DNA from 2 places in the Roseateles sp. L2-2 genome. Region 1 is predicted to be linked to the other one. Evidence: riboswitches for the same ligand, from Rfam matches in the RefSeq annotation. Region 1 holds a riboswitch; the other holds the start of a gene.
The links. Region 1 has a riboswitch for cobalamin ahead of ACQZ13_RS06890 (TonB-dependent receptor plug domain-containing protein). Riboswitches for the same ligand answer to the same signal wherever they lie in the genome.

Region 2: linked by a shared signal. The riboswitch ahead of ACQZ13_RS12385 (TonB-dependent receptor domain-containing protein) and the one ahead of ACQZ13_RS06890 (TonB-dependent receptor plug domain-containing protein) in region 1 are both predicted to bind cobalamin.

What each region holds. Positions count from the first base shown of each region.
Region 1 is NZ_CP192509.1:1,500,374-1,508,098, reverse strand. It holds gene ACQZ13_RS06910 (ribose-phosphate pyrophosphokinase) at 1-942, shown strand, start outside; gene ACQZ13_RS06905 (50S ribosomal protein L25/general stress protein Ctc) at 1,062-1,682, shown strand; partial or broken gene pth (aminoacyl-tRNA hydrolase) at 1,822-2,448, shown strand; gene ACQZ13_RS06895 (hypothetical protein) at 2,597-3,160, shown strand; cobalamin riboswitch at 3,156-3,424, shown strand; gene ACQZ13_RS06890 (TonB-dependent receptor plug domain-containing protein) at 3,632-5,485, shown strand; gene cobU (bifunctional adenosylcobinamide kinase/adenosylcobinamide-phosphate guanylyltransferase) at 5,594-6,166, shown strand; gene ACQZ13_RS06880 (ABC transporter substrate-binding protein) at 6,172-7,113, shown strand; gene ACQZ13_RS06875 (FecCD family ABC transporter permease) at 7,113-7,725, shown strand, end outside.
Region 2 is NZ_CP192509.1:2,758,513-2,766,237, reverse strand. It holds gene ACQZ13_RS12405 (ribonuclease T2 family protein) at 1-461, shown strand, start outside; gene ACQZ13_RS12400 (hypothetical protein) at 516-665, shown strand; gene ACQZ13_RS12395 (beta-ketoacyl-ACP synthase III) at 763-1,884, opposite strand; gene ACQZ13_RS12390 (GMP reductase) at 2,131-3,108, shown strand; cobalamin riboswitch at 3,231-3,469, shown strand; gene ACQZ13_RS12385 (TonB-dependent receptor domain-containing protein) at 3,553-5,454, shown strand; gene ACQZ13_RS12380 (hypothetical protein) at 5,659-6,207, shown strand; gene ACQZ13_RS12375 (RidA family protein) at 6,247-6,654, opposite strand; gene ACQZ13_RS12370 (amidohydrolase family protein) at 6,665-7,725, opposite strand, start outside.

The DNA of each region.
Region 1 (7,725 bases):
TTCACGGGTAACGCAAACCCGACCCTCTCCAAAGAAATCGCCACGCATCTGGGCCTCGAGCTCGGCAAGGCCGTGGTCGGTCGGTTCTCCGACGGTGAGGTCGCGGTTGAGATCCAGCAGAACGTCCGCGCCCGCGACGTGTTCATCGTCCAGCCCACCTGCGCGCCGACGAACGAGAACCTGATGGAACTGCTGATCATGGTCGATGCGATGAAGCGCGCCAGCGCGCGCCGCATCACCGCCGTGATCCCCTACTTCGGTTATGCGCGCCAGGATCGCCGCCCGCGGTCGACGCGCGTGCCGATCTCGGCCAAGGTCGTGGCCAACCTGCTGGAGACCGTCGGCGTCGAGCGCGTCCTGACGATGGACCTGCACGCGGACCAGATCCAGGGCTTCTTCGACATCCCGGTCGACAACATCTACGCCTCCCCGGTGCTGCTGTCGGACCTGAAGGCCCGCAACTACAGCGACCTGGTGGTGGTCAGCCCCGACGTCGGCGGCGTGGTGCGCGCCCGTGCGCTGGCCAAGCAGCTGGGCTGCGACCTGGCGATCATCGACAAGCGCCGTCCGTCGGCCAACGTCTCCGAAGTCATGCACGTCATCGGCGAGATCGACGGCCGCAACTGCGTGATCATGGACGACATGATCGACACGGCCGGCACGCTGGTGAAGGCGGCGGAAGTGCTGAAGGAACGCGGCGCCAGAAGCGTCTTCGCCTACTGCACCCACCCCATCCTGTCGGGCCCGGCGATCGAGCGCATCGCCGGTTCGATGCTGGACGAGGTCGTCATCACCAACACCATTCCCCTGTCGGAAACGGCCAAGGCCTGCGGCAAGATCCGCCAGCTGTCGGTCGCCTTCCTGTTCGCCGAGACCATCCGCCGCATTTCGGACGGCGAGTCGGTGACCTCCCTCTTCAGCGAACAGAACAACAACTTCTGATCGCATCCTGAGTTCCGGCCGCTGCCCGCAAGGTCAGCGGCTGTTTCGCGAAGGCGCCTGGTCGCGGGGCCTTCACCCGGAGCGTCAATCCTGGCGCTCCGTCCATTTTGGAGATTGATATGAAATTCGTCGCTTTTGAGCGCAAGCTGCAGGGGACCGGAGCGAGCCGCCGCCTGCGTCACGCTGGCAAGGTTCCGGGCATCGTCTACGGTGCTGGCGAGCCGGCCGTCATCGAGCTGGATCACAACGCGCTGTTCCATGCCATGAAGAAGGAAGCTTTCCACAGCTCCATCCTCGACATGGAAGTGGACGGCAAGACCACGCAAGTGCTGCTGCGTGACTTCCAGATGCACCCGTACAAGCAGCAAGTGCTGCACGTGGACTTCCAGCGCGTCGACGCCACGACCAAGATCACCAAGAAGGTGCCGCTGCACTTCGTCGGTGAAGCCGAGTCGCCGGCCGTCAAGACCGACAAGGGCACCGTGAACCACGTGCTGACCCAGCTGGAAATCACCTGCCTGGCGCAACAGCTGCCCGAGTTCATCGAAGTGGACCTGAGCAACCTGACGATGGGTCATTCGATCCACGTGAACGACCTGAAGCTGGCCGATCACATCAAGATCGTCACGCACGGCAAGCCGAACCCGGTGGTCGCCACCCCGGTCCCGGCCGCGGCTGAAGAAGTCATCGTCGTGGCTGCCGCTCCGGCCGCCGACGACAAGAAGAAGAAGAAGAAGTAATTTCTTCGTCTCCGGGCGCGCGCCTGACGAGGCACGCGTTCGTTGTCTGGAATGCCCCCTAACGGGTGGCATCTCCCCCGAAGGAGGCCCCGCTTGCGGGGCCTTCTGCTTTTCCGCTCGACACTGATAATCGCGCCCCATGATTCGTCTCTTTGTCGGCCTGGGCAATCCCGGCTCTGAATACGAGGACACCCGCCACAACGCGGGTTTCTGGTGGATCGACGCGCTGGCGCGCGGTCTGAAGGCCTCGCCGCAGCTGGACACCAAGTACTCCGGTCTGGTCGCCCGCGTGAACGACGCGCCGGGCGCGCCGGGCCCCATCTGGCTGCTGCAGCCGATGACCTACATGAACCTCTCCGGCAAGTCGGTGGCGGCGCTCGCGCGCTTCTTCAAGATCGCGCCGGAGGAGATCCTCGCCATCCACGACGAGCTGGAGATCGCCCCGGGCGAGTTCAAGCTCAAGCAGGGCGGCGGCAACGCCGGCCACAACGGGCTGAAGGACATGCAGGCCCAGCTGGGCAGCGGCAACTTCTGGCGGCTGCGGCTGGGCATCGGCCATCCGGGCCACCGCGACGAGGTCGCCGGCTACGTGCTGCGCAAGCCGCCGCTGGCGGAGCGCCAGGCGGTCGAGGACAGCATCGGCAAGTCGCTCGAAGCCTTCAAGCTGATGACCGGCGGCGACATGTCCAAGGCCGTGGCGTTGCTGCACGCCAAGCCGCCGCGGCCCAAGCCGCCGAGACCGGCCAACCTGCCGCCCAAGCCCGGTGCCGATGGCGCCGTGCCGACGGCTGGCGCCCCGGTTGCCGGCACGGGTCCGACCGTCGCGACTGCGACGGCCGTGCCTGCCACATCGACTGCGGCAACACCTGCCCCCACGATTCCTCCTGCCCCACCCCCTTCCTCCGGAGACTGACATGTCCGCGCGCGCCGCCCTGATCCTGACGACTGCTGTTCTGGTCCTCACGTTTAGCGCGGCGCACGCGCAGGAGCGGCAGGACCCGCCCAAACCCGCGTCGACACCGACACCGGAGCGCGCGCAGCAGGAGAAGCCGAACGAGCGCCCCCAGGAGCGCACGCTCGGCTACTACCGCTGCGGGCCGGAGGGTCACGACTTGCGCGAGACGCCCTGCCCCGACGGCCAGGGCCGCAGCGCCGAGGTGCCCAAGGACAAGGTCGATCCGAAGGAGACCGAGGCCGCGCGCAAGCGTGCGGCCGCCGAGGCCCGCGACCTGGCGGCCCGCGAGCGTGAGCGCGACCGCCAGGCGGCGAAGGCGCCGTCCAAGGCGGTCGGCATCGACGGGCGGTTGCAAGGCCAGCGCGCGACCAAGCCGGCGAAACCTGCGGATCCGAAGAAGCCCAAGCCCAAGGATCCGAAGAAGCCGCCCAAGAAGAAGCCCAAGGTGCCGAAGTCCCCGGACGGTGCCTTGCAGCCACGGCCCACCACGGGCGCCGACGCCACGACCTCCGCACCTCGCTAGAATGCGCGCCGTTGGTGCTCGCGCGGACATTGCGTCCGTGCAGTTAAACGGGAATCAGGAAGCGGTCGCATCCCCGATGCGCGAACCAACCTGAGCTGTCCCCGCAACGGTAAGTGGCCGCCGGACGCGCGCCCGGGATCCTGACGAAGGAACACCGGGCGGCAGCCGGCACTGTCTGTCCCCATGTCCACTGGCGCGAGCGCGCTGGGAAGGACACAGGCAGCGGCCACCAGCCCGGATACCGGCCAACAGGTGGCGTCTCCAGCCGATCGCGATGTGTCTTGCGTGAGTCCTCTCCGAGTGCTCACGCGGACGACCCGACGACGAGCCGGCGACGCCGTTTCCTCAGAGGCCCTGCGGGTGAGCAGGCGTCTGAACTCCGTCGTTGGTCCGTCCCTCATGCTTCCGTTCGTTTCGCGCGCGCGCGCTGGTGCCCGCTCGCTGCCCGCCTTCACCCCGATAGCGACCCCGATGGCGCTCGCCCTGTCGACGCTCCTCACGCTCTCTCCCGCCGCGTCCGCGCAATCGGCCGCCCCCGCCAACCGGCTCGACGAAGTCACCGTCACCGGCACGCGCAGCCCGATGAAGCTGTCCGACGTCGCGGCCGATCTCACCGTCATCAACCGCGACACCATCGAGCGCCAGGGCTTCGGCAACATCGCCGCGCTGCTGCGCAATGTCGCCGGCCTGCAGATCGTCAGCAACGGCGGACCGGGCAACGCGAGTTCGGTCTTCGTGCGCGGCGCCGAGACCCGCCACACCGTGGTCCTGATCGACGGCGTGCGCATCGACGGCCAGTCCACCGGCGGCGCGCGTTGGGAGAACCTCCCGCTGTCGCTCATCGATCGCGTCGAAGTCCTCAAGGGCCCGGCCAGCGCGCTGTACGGCTCCGACGCCATCGGCGGCGTGGTGCAGATCTTCACGCGCCAGGGCAGCGGTCGTCCGCAACTGGACCTGGGCGTCGGCCACGGCAGCCTCGGCCAGACCAAGGCGGACGTCTCCCTGCTCGGCGGCAACGCGGACTTCGACTACGCCGGCTCGCTGGCCGTCGACCGCGGCACCGGCTTCAACGTCTACGCCCTGACCACCAACAAGAACTACAACCCCGACAACGACGGCTGGCGCAACTACAACGGCAGCCTGCGCCTGGGCGCGCGCGTCGCCGAGGGCCAGCGCCTCGAACTCATCGGCTTGAAGAGCCGCAGCGACGTCGGCTACGACGCCGGCACCTTCGTCGGCAAGGACTCCGACGACCGCGGCATCACCGAATCGCTGGCCGCCAAGCTCAGTCTCAAGTCCAGCTGGACGAACGCCCTCTCGACCCAGCTCTCCGTCGGCCAGACCGAAGAGAACTACGAGACCCGGCCCAATTCGCCCTACCTGTCGAGGACCCGCATCCGCAGCGCCTCGCTGCTGGGCTTCTACAGGTTCAACGACCAGCACCAGGTCAACGGCGTGCTGGAGCGTCGCGAAGACCGGCTCGTCAACGTCGACCTGCAGGGCGGCAGCGGCACGCGCAGCCAGAACGCGGTCGGCCTGAGCTACCTCGGCAGCTTCGGCCCTGTCAGCCTGCAGGCTCATGGCCGCCATGACGACGACAGCGACTTCGGCGGCATCGACACCGGCAGCCTCGCGGCGGGCGTCAAGCTCGGCGGCGGCTTCCGCCTGACCGCGTCCACCGGCAATGCCTTCCGTGCGCCCACGCTGTACCACCGCGGCAGCGTCTACGGTCCCGACATCGGCAAGGGCTTCCCTGAACTCCGCCCCGAGCGCGGCCACAACCGCGAGGCCGGCCTGGCCTGGGCGCAGGGCAGCGTGGACGTGGCGATCACCACCTTCCGCAATCGCGTCAACGACCTGATCGCCTTCGGCGCCGCCGGCACCTGCCGTTCCACCCAGGGCTGCTACACCAACGTCGCGCGCGCCATGCTCAAGGGCACCAGCCTGAAGGGCGGCGCGGACCTGGGTCCGGTCAGGCTGAGCGCCACGGCGGACTTCCTCGACCCGACCGACGCCGCCACCGGCCGTCAGCTGCAACGGCGCGCGAAACGCTTCGGCACGCTGCGCGCGGAGACCACGCTGAGCGCCTGGACGCTGGGCGCGAACGTCGTCGGCTCGGGCGAGCGCTTCGACGATGCGGCCAACAAGGTCCGGCTGGGCGGCTACGGTCTGCTCAATCTCGACGCGCAATACGCGTTCGCAAAGGACTGGCGCCTGCAGTTGAACGTGGACAACACCTTTGACCGCACGTACCAGACGGCGAACAACTTCAATCAGGCGGGCCGGACCTGGTTCGTGACCCTGCGCTACTCGCCGACGCTGTAATCGGAAGCCGCAGGTGCTGGCGGTAAGGTCGGCACTCCGGTCCCCGCGGCCACCTCGGCCACCTGTGCCACACCGGCGTTCACGCCTGGCTTTCACTGGAGATCCCCGATGTCCGCTCATCACCTGATCGTCGGCGGCCAGCGCAGCGGCAAGTCGCGGCATGCGGAGCGCCTCGCGCTGCGCTGGGCGCGCACGCCGGGGCATCGCGTCACCGTCGTCGCGACCGCCGAGGCCCATGACGACGAGATGCGCGACCGCATCGCCCGTCACCGCGCCGACCGGCCCGAGGGCTTCGACACCGTCGAAGCGCCGCTGCGTCTGTGCGACGCCTTGCGTGCCACCTCGTCGCCGAAGCGGCTGGTGGTCGTCGACTGCCTGACGCTGTGGCTGACCAACTGGCTGATGCCGATGGACGGCGCGCCGCGTCTCGAAGACTGGCGAGGCGAATGCGCCGACCTGCAGCGCCTGCTGCCGCAGCTGGCCTCGCCGGTGGTCTTCGTCTCCAACGAGGTCGGTTGGGGCGTGATGCCGATGGGGCGCGAGGTGCGCGCCTATGTGGACGAACTGGGATGGCTCAACCAGCTGGTCGCGCGCCAGTGCGGCGAGCTCACCTTGATGGTGGCGGGACAGCCGTGGACACGCGCGGTCGAAGACCTGGACGACGAGGAGAACAACGGATGAATGCCATGCAACGCTGGATGCGACACGCGCTGGAGCTGGCCCTGGGCGGCGCGCTGCTGGGAATGCTCGCGACAAGCGCCCTCGCCGCGCCGATCGCGCTCAAGGACGACCGTGGTCACACCGTCACGCTGCCGGACGTCCCGCGCCGCATCGTCAGCCTGCTGCCGTCGCTCACCGAGACCATCTGCGAGCTCGGCGACTGCGCCAAGGTGGTCGGCGTCGACCGCTTCTCCAACTTCCCGGTCAGCGTGCAGAAGCTGCCGCGCCTGGGCGGGCTCGACGACACCAGCATCGAGGCGCTGGTCGCGCTCAAGCCGGACGTCGTCGTGCTCGGCGTCTCCGCGCGCGTCATCGACCGCCTCGAAGGACTCGGCCTGAAGGTCGTCGCGCTCGAACCCAAGAGCATGAACGACGTCCAGCGCGTGCTGGGCAAGATGGGACAGATCCTCGGCAAGGAGGACGACGCACGCCGCCTGTGGAACCGCATCGATGGCCACATCGCGCAGAGCGCCGCCACGTTGCCGCCCGGTGCGCGCGGCCTGAGCGTCTATTACGAAGTCGACGCCGGCCCCTACGGCGCGGGCACCGCGTCCTTCATGGGCGAGATCCTCACGAGGCTCGGTGCGAAGAACATCATCCCGGCCGAGCTGGGGCCGTTCCCGAAACTGAATCCTGAATTCATCGTCCGCGCCGACCCGCAGGTCATCATGGTCGGCCAGCGCAACGCGGCGGGACTCCCGCAACGTCCGGGCTGGCCGGCGATCCGCGCGGTGAAGAACCAGCGCCTGTGCGTCTGGATCCCGTCGGAGTCCGACGTCCTCGTGCGTCCCGGACCGCGCATGTCGGAAGCTGCGGCGCTGATGGCGCGCTGCCTGCGCGAGGCCGCGGCCGGCCCCGTACCGCTGCCCACGGTTCCCTTCAACGCACCGCCCGGAGGCATGCGCTGATGCGCGCTTCCTCCCTGCTCTCCGCCAAGACCGCGGCGCAGTTGACGGCGCTGCTGCTGCTCGGTGCCGTCCTGCTCGCCTTGGGGCTGGCCATCGGCAGCATGGGCTGGAGCCCGTGGACCGAAGGCGGCGACACCATGCGCATGATCCTCTGGGACATCCGCGCGCCGCGCTCCCTCGGCGCGTGGCTCGCCGGCGCGCTGCTCGCGCTGGCCGGCGCCATCGCGCAGGGCCTGTTCCGCAACCCGCTCGCCGATCCCTATCTGCTGGGTTGCTCCGCCGGCGCCTCGCTCGGCGTCGCCGCGCTGCTCTTCGTCATGGGCGTCTCGCCCGCCGCGGCCGCGCTCGCGCTGCGCGTCGGCATGACCGGCGCCGCCTTCGCCGGCGCCATAGCTGCCGTGCTGCTCACCCTCGTCCTCGCGCGCGGCGTCACGCAGAGCCTGCGCCTGCTGCTCGCGGGCGTCGTCGTCGGCGTCGTGCTGGGTTCCGGCTCCGCGCTGCTCACGCTCATGAACCCCGACATCCTGCGGGCGATGCAGGCCTTCATGCTCGGCAGCACCGGCTACGTCGGCTGGAGCGCCGTGCAGGTCATGGTCGTCGCCATGGCGGTCT
Region 2 (7,725 bases), 1.3 Mb from region 1:
GCAGCAACGCACCGATGACCCTCTCGAAGGAAACGATCTCGTACATCGGCCCGTGGATGCCGAACTTCCTGTACGAGAAGGACTTCGGCGAGCACGAGTGGCGCAAGCACGGCACCTGCCAGACGACGCTGAACCCGGATGCGTATTTCCGCCGCGCGGTCGACCTGGTGAAGCAGTTCAACGATGCGGAGGTCGGCAAGTACATCCGGCAGAACATCGGCGGCGCGATCTCGCGCAACACCTTCTACGAGAAGCTGAAGGCCGAGACCGGCAGCGACGCGTATCGCGACAGCGTCAAGCTGATGTGCTCGGGGCAGTACCTCACCGAGATCCAGGTGAAGCTGCCGCGCGACTACCAGGCCGGCGGCACGCTGAAGCAGCTGCTGGGCGATCAGCCGAGCGGCAGCGGCGGCGGCACCTGCCGCCGGGACGAGATCCGGATCGAGGCGAGCGGCCGCTGAGCCGATGCCCACCATCCTCACCCATGCCGTCATTCCCGTCGCCGCGTGATCGAGGTGTCGCCGCTCAGCCTGCGACGCGTGCTCAGCGGACGCGGGTGGGAGGTGCTGCAATCCGAGCTGGTGTGGGTGTGGCTGCCGGCGATGGTCGCGGCCATCGGCATCACGTTCGCTCTGGCCGCGTGGCGCGGCACGGTACGACACTGAGCAATGACGGCGGGGCCCGTCGGGTCAGCTCGGTGCATTCTCACTCCCTGTCCCGCTTGCGGGAGAGGGCGGGGGTGAGGGCCAGCGGACTCAGCAGTCAGCGCTTCTTGACGATCACGCTGCCCACGGAATAACCGGCCCCGAATGAGCAGATCACCCCCAGGTCGCCCTGCTTGAGGTTGGCGCGGTGCTCGTGGAACGCGATCACTGAGCCGGCCGAGGCCGTGTTCGCATACGTGTCCAGGATCAGCGGCGCGATCTCCGCGCCGGCTTCGCCGCCGACCAGCTTCTTGATCACCAGCTGGTTCATGCCCAGGTTGGCCTGATGCAGCCAGTAGCGGCTCACGTCCGTCGGCTGGATGTGCAACGACGCCAAGTGGTTTTCGATGTGCGCCGCGGCGATGGGCACCACTTCCTTGAAGACCTTGCGGCCCTCCTGGCGGAAGGTCTTGTCCCGGCCGTCCGGATCGCTGTCCTCGGCCTTGTTCATGAAGCCGAAGTTGTTCCGGATGTTGTTGGAGAACTGCGTCGCCAGCTTGGTGCCCAGGATCTCCCATTGCTCCGGCGCGGTCGCCAGATCGGCTCGCTCGACGACGATCGCCGTGCACACGTCGCCGAAGATGAAGTGGCAGTCCCGGTCTTTCCACTCCAGATGCGCGGACGTGATCTCCGGATTCACGATCAGCACGCACTTCGACGCGCCCGAGCGCACCGCGTTGTACGCCTGCTCCAGCGCGAAGGTCGCCGACGAGCACGCCACGTTCATGTCGAAGCCGTAGCCGCCCGCGCCCAGCCCCTGCTGGATCTCCACCGCCATCGCCGGATACGCGCGCTGCATGTTCGCCGCCGAGCAGAACACCGCGTCCACGTCCTCCGGTTTCTTGCCCGCCGCGGCCAGCGCCTTGCGCGCCGCGTCGACCGCGATCTCCGCCATCAGCGACAGCTGGTCGTCCGCGCGCTCCTCGAAGCGCGGGTACATGCGCGTCGGATCCAGCACGCCTTCCTTCTCGATGACGTAGCGCTGCTTGATGCCCGAGGCCTTCTCGATGAACTCCACATTCGAGTGCACCAGCGCCTGGCGCGTGCCGGCGGCGATCGCCTCGGCGTGCTCGGCGTTCTGCAGGTCCACGTAGCGGTTGAAGGACTCCACCAGCTCGGCGTTGGTGATGACGTGCGGGGGCTGGTAGAGACCGGTGCCGCTGATGACGACGGAATGCATGTGGCTTGTCTTCTGATGTCGCCCGTTGACGGGCCAAGGGGCTGAAGTTTAGCGAACTGCGCCCAAAAGCCCCCGAGCGATGCATGCTGCACCGCAGCGCGGCGGCGGCGCCCCGCAGTACGCGTAGAATGAGTCACCGGGCCCAAATTTTGGGACCCGGTTTTTTATTGGCCGGGTCCCAAGTCAAGCGCTCGCAGCCCAGGGCGTGCACTGCATCAACGCAGCCCGACTTTGCGACTTTGGACCATGGAAATCTTTGACTACGACAACATCCTGCTGCTGCCGCGCAAGTGCCGCGTGAACAGCCGCAGCGAGTGCGACACCTCCGTCGAGTTCGGCCCCCGCCGCTTCAAGCTGCCGGCGGTGCCCGCGAACATGAAGACGGTCGTCGACGAGTCCATCACCGAATGGCTGGCCGCCAACGGCTACTTCTACGTGATGCACCGCTTCGACCTCGATGCCGTCGCCTTCGCCCGCACCATGCGCGACAAGGGCCTGCTGGTCTCGATCAGCGCCGGCGTGAAGGAAGCGGACTACGCCATCATCGACCGCCTCGCCGCTGAAGGCGTCGGCGCCGACTACATCACCATCGACATCGCCCACGGCCACGCCGACGCCGTGCAGCGCATGATCGCCCACATCAAGCACAGGCTGCCCGACACCTTCGTCATCGCCGGCAACGTCGGCACGCCCGAGGGCGTCATCGATCTCGAGAACTGGGGCGCCGACGCGACCAAGGTCGGCATCGGTCCGGGCAAGGTCTGCATCACGCGGCTCAAGACCGGTTTCGGCACCGGCGGCTGGCAGCTCTCGGCCTTGAAGTGGTGCGCCCGTGTCGCGACCAAGCCCATCATTGCCGACGGCGGCATCCGCCATCACGGCGACATCGCCAAGAGCGTGCGCTTCGGTGCCTCGATGGTGATGATCGGCTCGCTCTTCGCGGGTCATGAGGAGTCGCCGGGCAACACCGTCGAGGTCGACGGCAAGCGCTACAAGGAGTACTACGGCTCCGCGTCCGACTTCAACAAGGGCGAGTACAAGCACGTCGAAGGCAAGCGCATCCTCGAGCCCGTGAAGGGCCACCTGGCCGACACGCTGCGCGAGATGGAGGAGGACCTGCAGAGTTCCATCTCCTACGCCGGCGGCCGTGCCCTCGGCGATCTGCGCAAGGTGAACTACGTGGTCCTGGGCGGCGAGAACGCCGGCGAACACCTGTTCATGTAAGGCGCAAGGCCCGCGCACATCGAGCCTCACTGGGGCCGGAATGATGCTGGAGGTTCGCGGACGCGAGGCCTCCAGCATCGTGGAGAGCCCGCGCCAGGCGACACGAAGTCCAGGGCCCTCCCGTTATGATCCCGCCCGTTGGTGCTAGCGCCCGGCTCCCTGCCGGCGCAGTTCAACGGGAATCAGGAGGGACTGCGGTCCCAACCTGAGCTGCCCCCGCAACGGTAAGCGGAAGGCGCGCTTCATCTGAACGATGAGAGCGCGCAGCTCGTGTCTGAACACCACTGGACGGTCGTCCGGGAAGGCAACACGGGTTCATTCTTCCGACAGCCCGGATACCGGCCAACAGGCGGATCGTCGCTGTGCTTCCAGGAGCACCGCGCGTCCATTCCGCATGCGGCCGCGGGGAAGCGGCCGTCTGCCGCTGCTTTCCGAAGTTCCGACATGCAAGCCTCTTCTCCTCGCGCCACGCTGCGCGCCGTCGCCCGTGCTTCCGCGACCGCGCTGGTCGCCCTGCCCGCCTTGTCCATCGCTCCGTCGATCGCCTTCGCGCAATCCTCGCTGGATCCCGTCATCGTCATCGGCACCCGAGAGCCGCAAGCCCTGAGCAAGAGCGTGGCCGACGTCGTCCTGATCGATGCCGACACGATCCGCGACAGCGGCGCCGGCAGCGTCGAGGACCTGCTGCGCCGCTACGCCGGCCTGCAGATCACGCGCAACGGCGGTCCCGGCCAGAGCGGCGGCTACCTCCTGCGCGGCGCCAACACGACCGGCACGGTGGTGATGATCGACGGCGTGCGCGTCGGCTCCGCGACGCTGGGACAGGCGGCCTTCGAGGCGATGAGCCTGTCCAACATCGATCGCATCGAAGTCCTGCGCGGACCGGCCTCCGGCCTGTACGGCGCTGACGCCGTCGGCGGTGTCATCCAGATCACGACGAAGAAGGGCCAGGGTCCGCTGAACCTCACGGCCAACGCGGCCGTCGGCGAATACGCCTCGCGCCTGGGCAGCGTGGGGGTGAGCGGCGCGCAAGCCGGCTTCGACTACGCGGCGAGCCTGAGCCGCGAGACCAGCGACGGCATCTCCTCCATCCGTCCCAACGACGTCAACGGCTACTACAACCCCGATCGCGACGGCTTCCGCCGCACGACGGGTTCTGCGCGACTGGGCTTCACGCCGGCGGAAGGTCATCGCATCGGCGTCACCGCCACCGAGAGCAAGCTCAACGCGCAATACGACAGCGCCAACTTCGGCGGCCCGCCGGACTTCCTGAGCGACCCCACGCCCGACTTCCGCAACCGCCTGACGACGCGCGTCGTCAGCGCCGATTACCGCGGCACGCTCTCGCCGATCTGGACCACCACGGTGCAGATCAGCCACGGTCTGGACGACTCGCGCAGCGGCGCGCCCGATCCCGCGCGCTTCACGACCAAGCGCGACCAGGCGACGTGGCAGAACGCGCTGCGCCTCTCGCCGGACCAGCAGGTGGTGCTGGCCTACGAGCATCTGAACGAGACGGCCGACGGCGTCACGACCAGCACGCTCAAGCGCAAGAACGACGCGTACATCGCGGGCTACTCGGGCCAGTTCGGTCCTGCCTCGCTGGAAGCGAGCCTGCGTCATGACGACAGCAACGCCTACGGCACGTCCACGACGGGCAGCATCGGCGCGAGCTACGCGCTGACCTCGACCTTGAAGGTCCGCGCCGTGGCCGGCAAGACCTTCCGCGCGCCGACCTTCAACGAGACCGACTATCCGTTCTACGGCACGGCGGTGAAGCCCGAGGACGGCCGCAGCGTGGAGCTGGGCGTGAACTGGCGCTCCGGCGCGAGCAGCGCCTCGGCGACGGTCTACCGCAACAAGGTCGACAACCTGATCGGCTACAACCCCGATCCGGACGGCACGCAATGCCCGCCGGGATACTTCGGCTGCTCGTACAACATCGCGAAGGCCAAGCTGCAAGGCGCGACGCTCAGCGGCGCGCATCGCTTCGGCAACCTGAGCCTGAGCGCCACGGTGGACTTCCTCGACGCGAAGGACGAGCAGACCGGCTCGCGCCTGCCGCGCCGCGCGGCGCATCAGGAAAGCATCTCGGCCGACTACGACACCGGCGTGTGGAGCGTCGGTACGTCGCTGACGGAAGTCGGCGCGCGGCCGGATGTGGGCGCGCAGCTCGGCGCGTACACCGTGGTGGACGTGCGCGCGACCTGGCGCTTCCTGCCGCAATGGCGCCTGGAGGCCAAGGTGCTCAACGCCGCGGATCGCGACGTGCAGCCGGTCTACACGTACCAGGGTCTGGGCCGTCAGGCGTGGGTCGGCGTGCGGTACGACATGAAGGGCTTCTGAGCCTTCCGATGCCGATCGAAGGCGCGCGGCGAAGCGGTCGCGCGGCCTTCGATCGGCGCCGCATCGAGTGGTAGCGATGCCACTGCGGCATCCTTCACAGCACTTCCCCCCGACGCGGGGGAAGCTTTCGCGCGGAAGCCACACGCGCCCCCTTTAGCATCCCGCCCCTTCAGCCAACAAAGACGAGCAGTCGGGGAGTGAGTGATGGCGCGGAATTCGAAGTCCTGGGGTCGCGGTGTGATGGCCGTTCTGGCGGCGTTGACCGTCGCCGCGCTGCTCAACGGCTGCGGCGGAGGCGGTGACGACTGCGAGGTCACCGGCGAGCATCCCAACGTCTACTTCACCCCCAGCGTGCCGCTGACGGGCCAGGTCGCACAGGACGCGCTGACCTATAAGCTGAACCAGCGCAACACCTGGACGCTCCAGGCGCGCGGCATGTCGCAGGCGTGTCTCACGGGATTGAAGGTGGAGATCCGCGATCCGCAGTTCGGGCTGCCCGCGGGCTTCACGCTGAACGCGACGACCGGCACGATCGAGAGCCCCGTCATGACGCGCCACATCGAGGGCACGTGTTTCCGGAACGACACCGCTGCCAACGGCACGACGACGCAGTACAGCGTCGACTCGATCAACCGGGTGTGCCCGGCCGGCTACAAGCTGATGGAAGACACGACCGCGCTGATCGTCACGTCGGACCACTACAACCGCTCGACGCGCGTCGTCACGGCCGTGGCCTTCCAGCCGGCGCCGTAAGGCGCGGATCCCGCGTCGGGGTCGCCGACAAGATCCGTGTCAGGGCACCGCACGCACGGCGGTGCATTCGATCTCGACCCGCGCGCCCAGCGCGAGTCCGTTGCAGCCGAAGGCGCTGCGCGCCGGCATCGGCCGGTCGCCGAAGAACGCGCGGTAGACCTCGTTGAAGACGCCCCACTCCGCCATGTCGGCGAGCATCACTGTGCAGCGCATCAGATGCTCGACGCCGAGACCTTGCGCCTGGAGCGAGGTCTCGATATTGCGCAGCGTCTGCAGCGCCTCGGCGCGGATGCCGCCTTCGACGAGCTCCAGCGTGCCGGGCTTGTTGCCGAGCTGACCCGACAGGAACACGAACGGCCCGAAGGCCGTTCCCTCGGGGAACGGCACGCTGGCGGGGAGGACGAGGCCGCTGTTGAAGCGGTGGATCGTGTCGTGGTTCGTCGTCATTGCATGCACCTCACTTCGTCATCCCCATCGCCGCTTCCAACTGTGCCGGATCGAACACCCGTCCCGCCTTGATCGTCTTCACCACCTGCCGCAGCGCAGCGATGTCCTTCAGCGGGTCGCCGTCCAGCAGCACCATGTCGGCCTGCTTGCCTGCGGCGATCTCGCCGCGCTGGCCGGCCACGCCCAGCACCTGCGCAGGCGTCAGCGTCGCCAGGCGCAGTACCTCGGCGTTGGGGATGCCGGCGCGCACGTAGAGCTCCAGCTCGCGGTGCAAGGTGTAGCCCGCGAAGGCATCCGTTCCGGGCATCAGCGTCACGCCGCCGTCGTGCAGCCGCTTGATCAGCTGCAGCAGCCGCGGCAGCGCCTGCCGGTAGGCCTCCTCCTTGCCCGGCGGCACGGCCACCGCGCCCGTCAGCAAACGCCTTCGCACGATCGGCGGGAAGCGTTCGACCATGCCCTTCAGCGCCGCCGGCGGCTCGCCCGGCGCGCCGGAGTACAAGCCCTCCAGGATCGCCACCGTCGGGTCGAGCACCGTGTGCCGGCGCTTCAGCTCCGCGATGAAGCCCGTCACCGGCGCGCTGTCGAGGTCCAGCTGCAGCAGCTTCTCCGCCATCACCGTGTAGCGGTCCTTGCCGCGCGTGTCGGCGACCTCGGGGAAGAAGTTCAGCACGATGAAATTCAGATGCTGGATCTCGTCCGCGCCCGCATCGATGAACTGCCCCGCCCGCATGAACGCCGGCACGTGGCCGCTGACGCGCAGCCCGCGCGCATGCGCCATGTCGGCGATCGGACGCACCAGCTCCGGCTTGAAGGACGAATAGATCTTGATCTGCTCGTAGCCGCGGTCGGCGTACCAGTCGACCGCCTTGCGCGCCTGCTCGACCGTCTCGACACGCACGTCGGTCGGGCCGGCCAGCGGGCCAACGCCTTCGACAATGCCGGCCTTCACCACGCGCGGGCCGAGCTCGGTGCCGGCGTCGAAACGCTTCACGCGCTCGATCAGCGGGACGTTGTCGTTGGCCATGTCGCGCGCGCTCGTCACGCCGGCGATCAGGTCGAAGACGCCGTCCG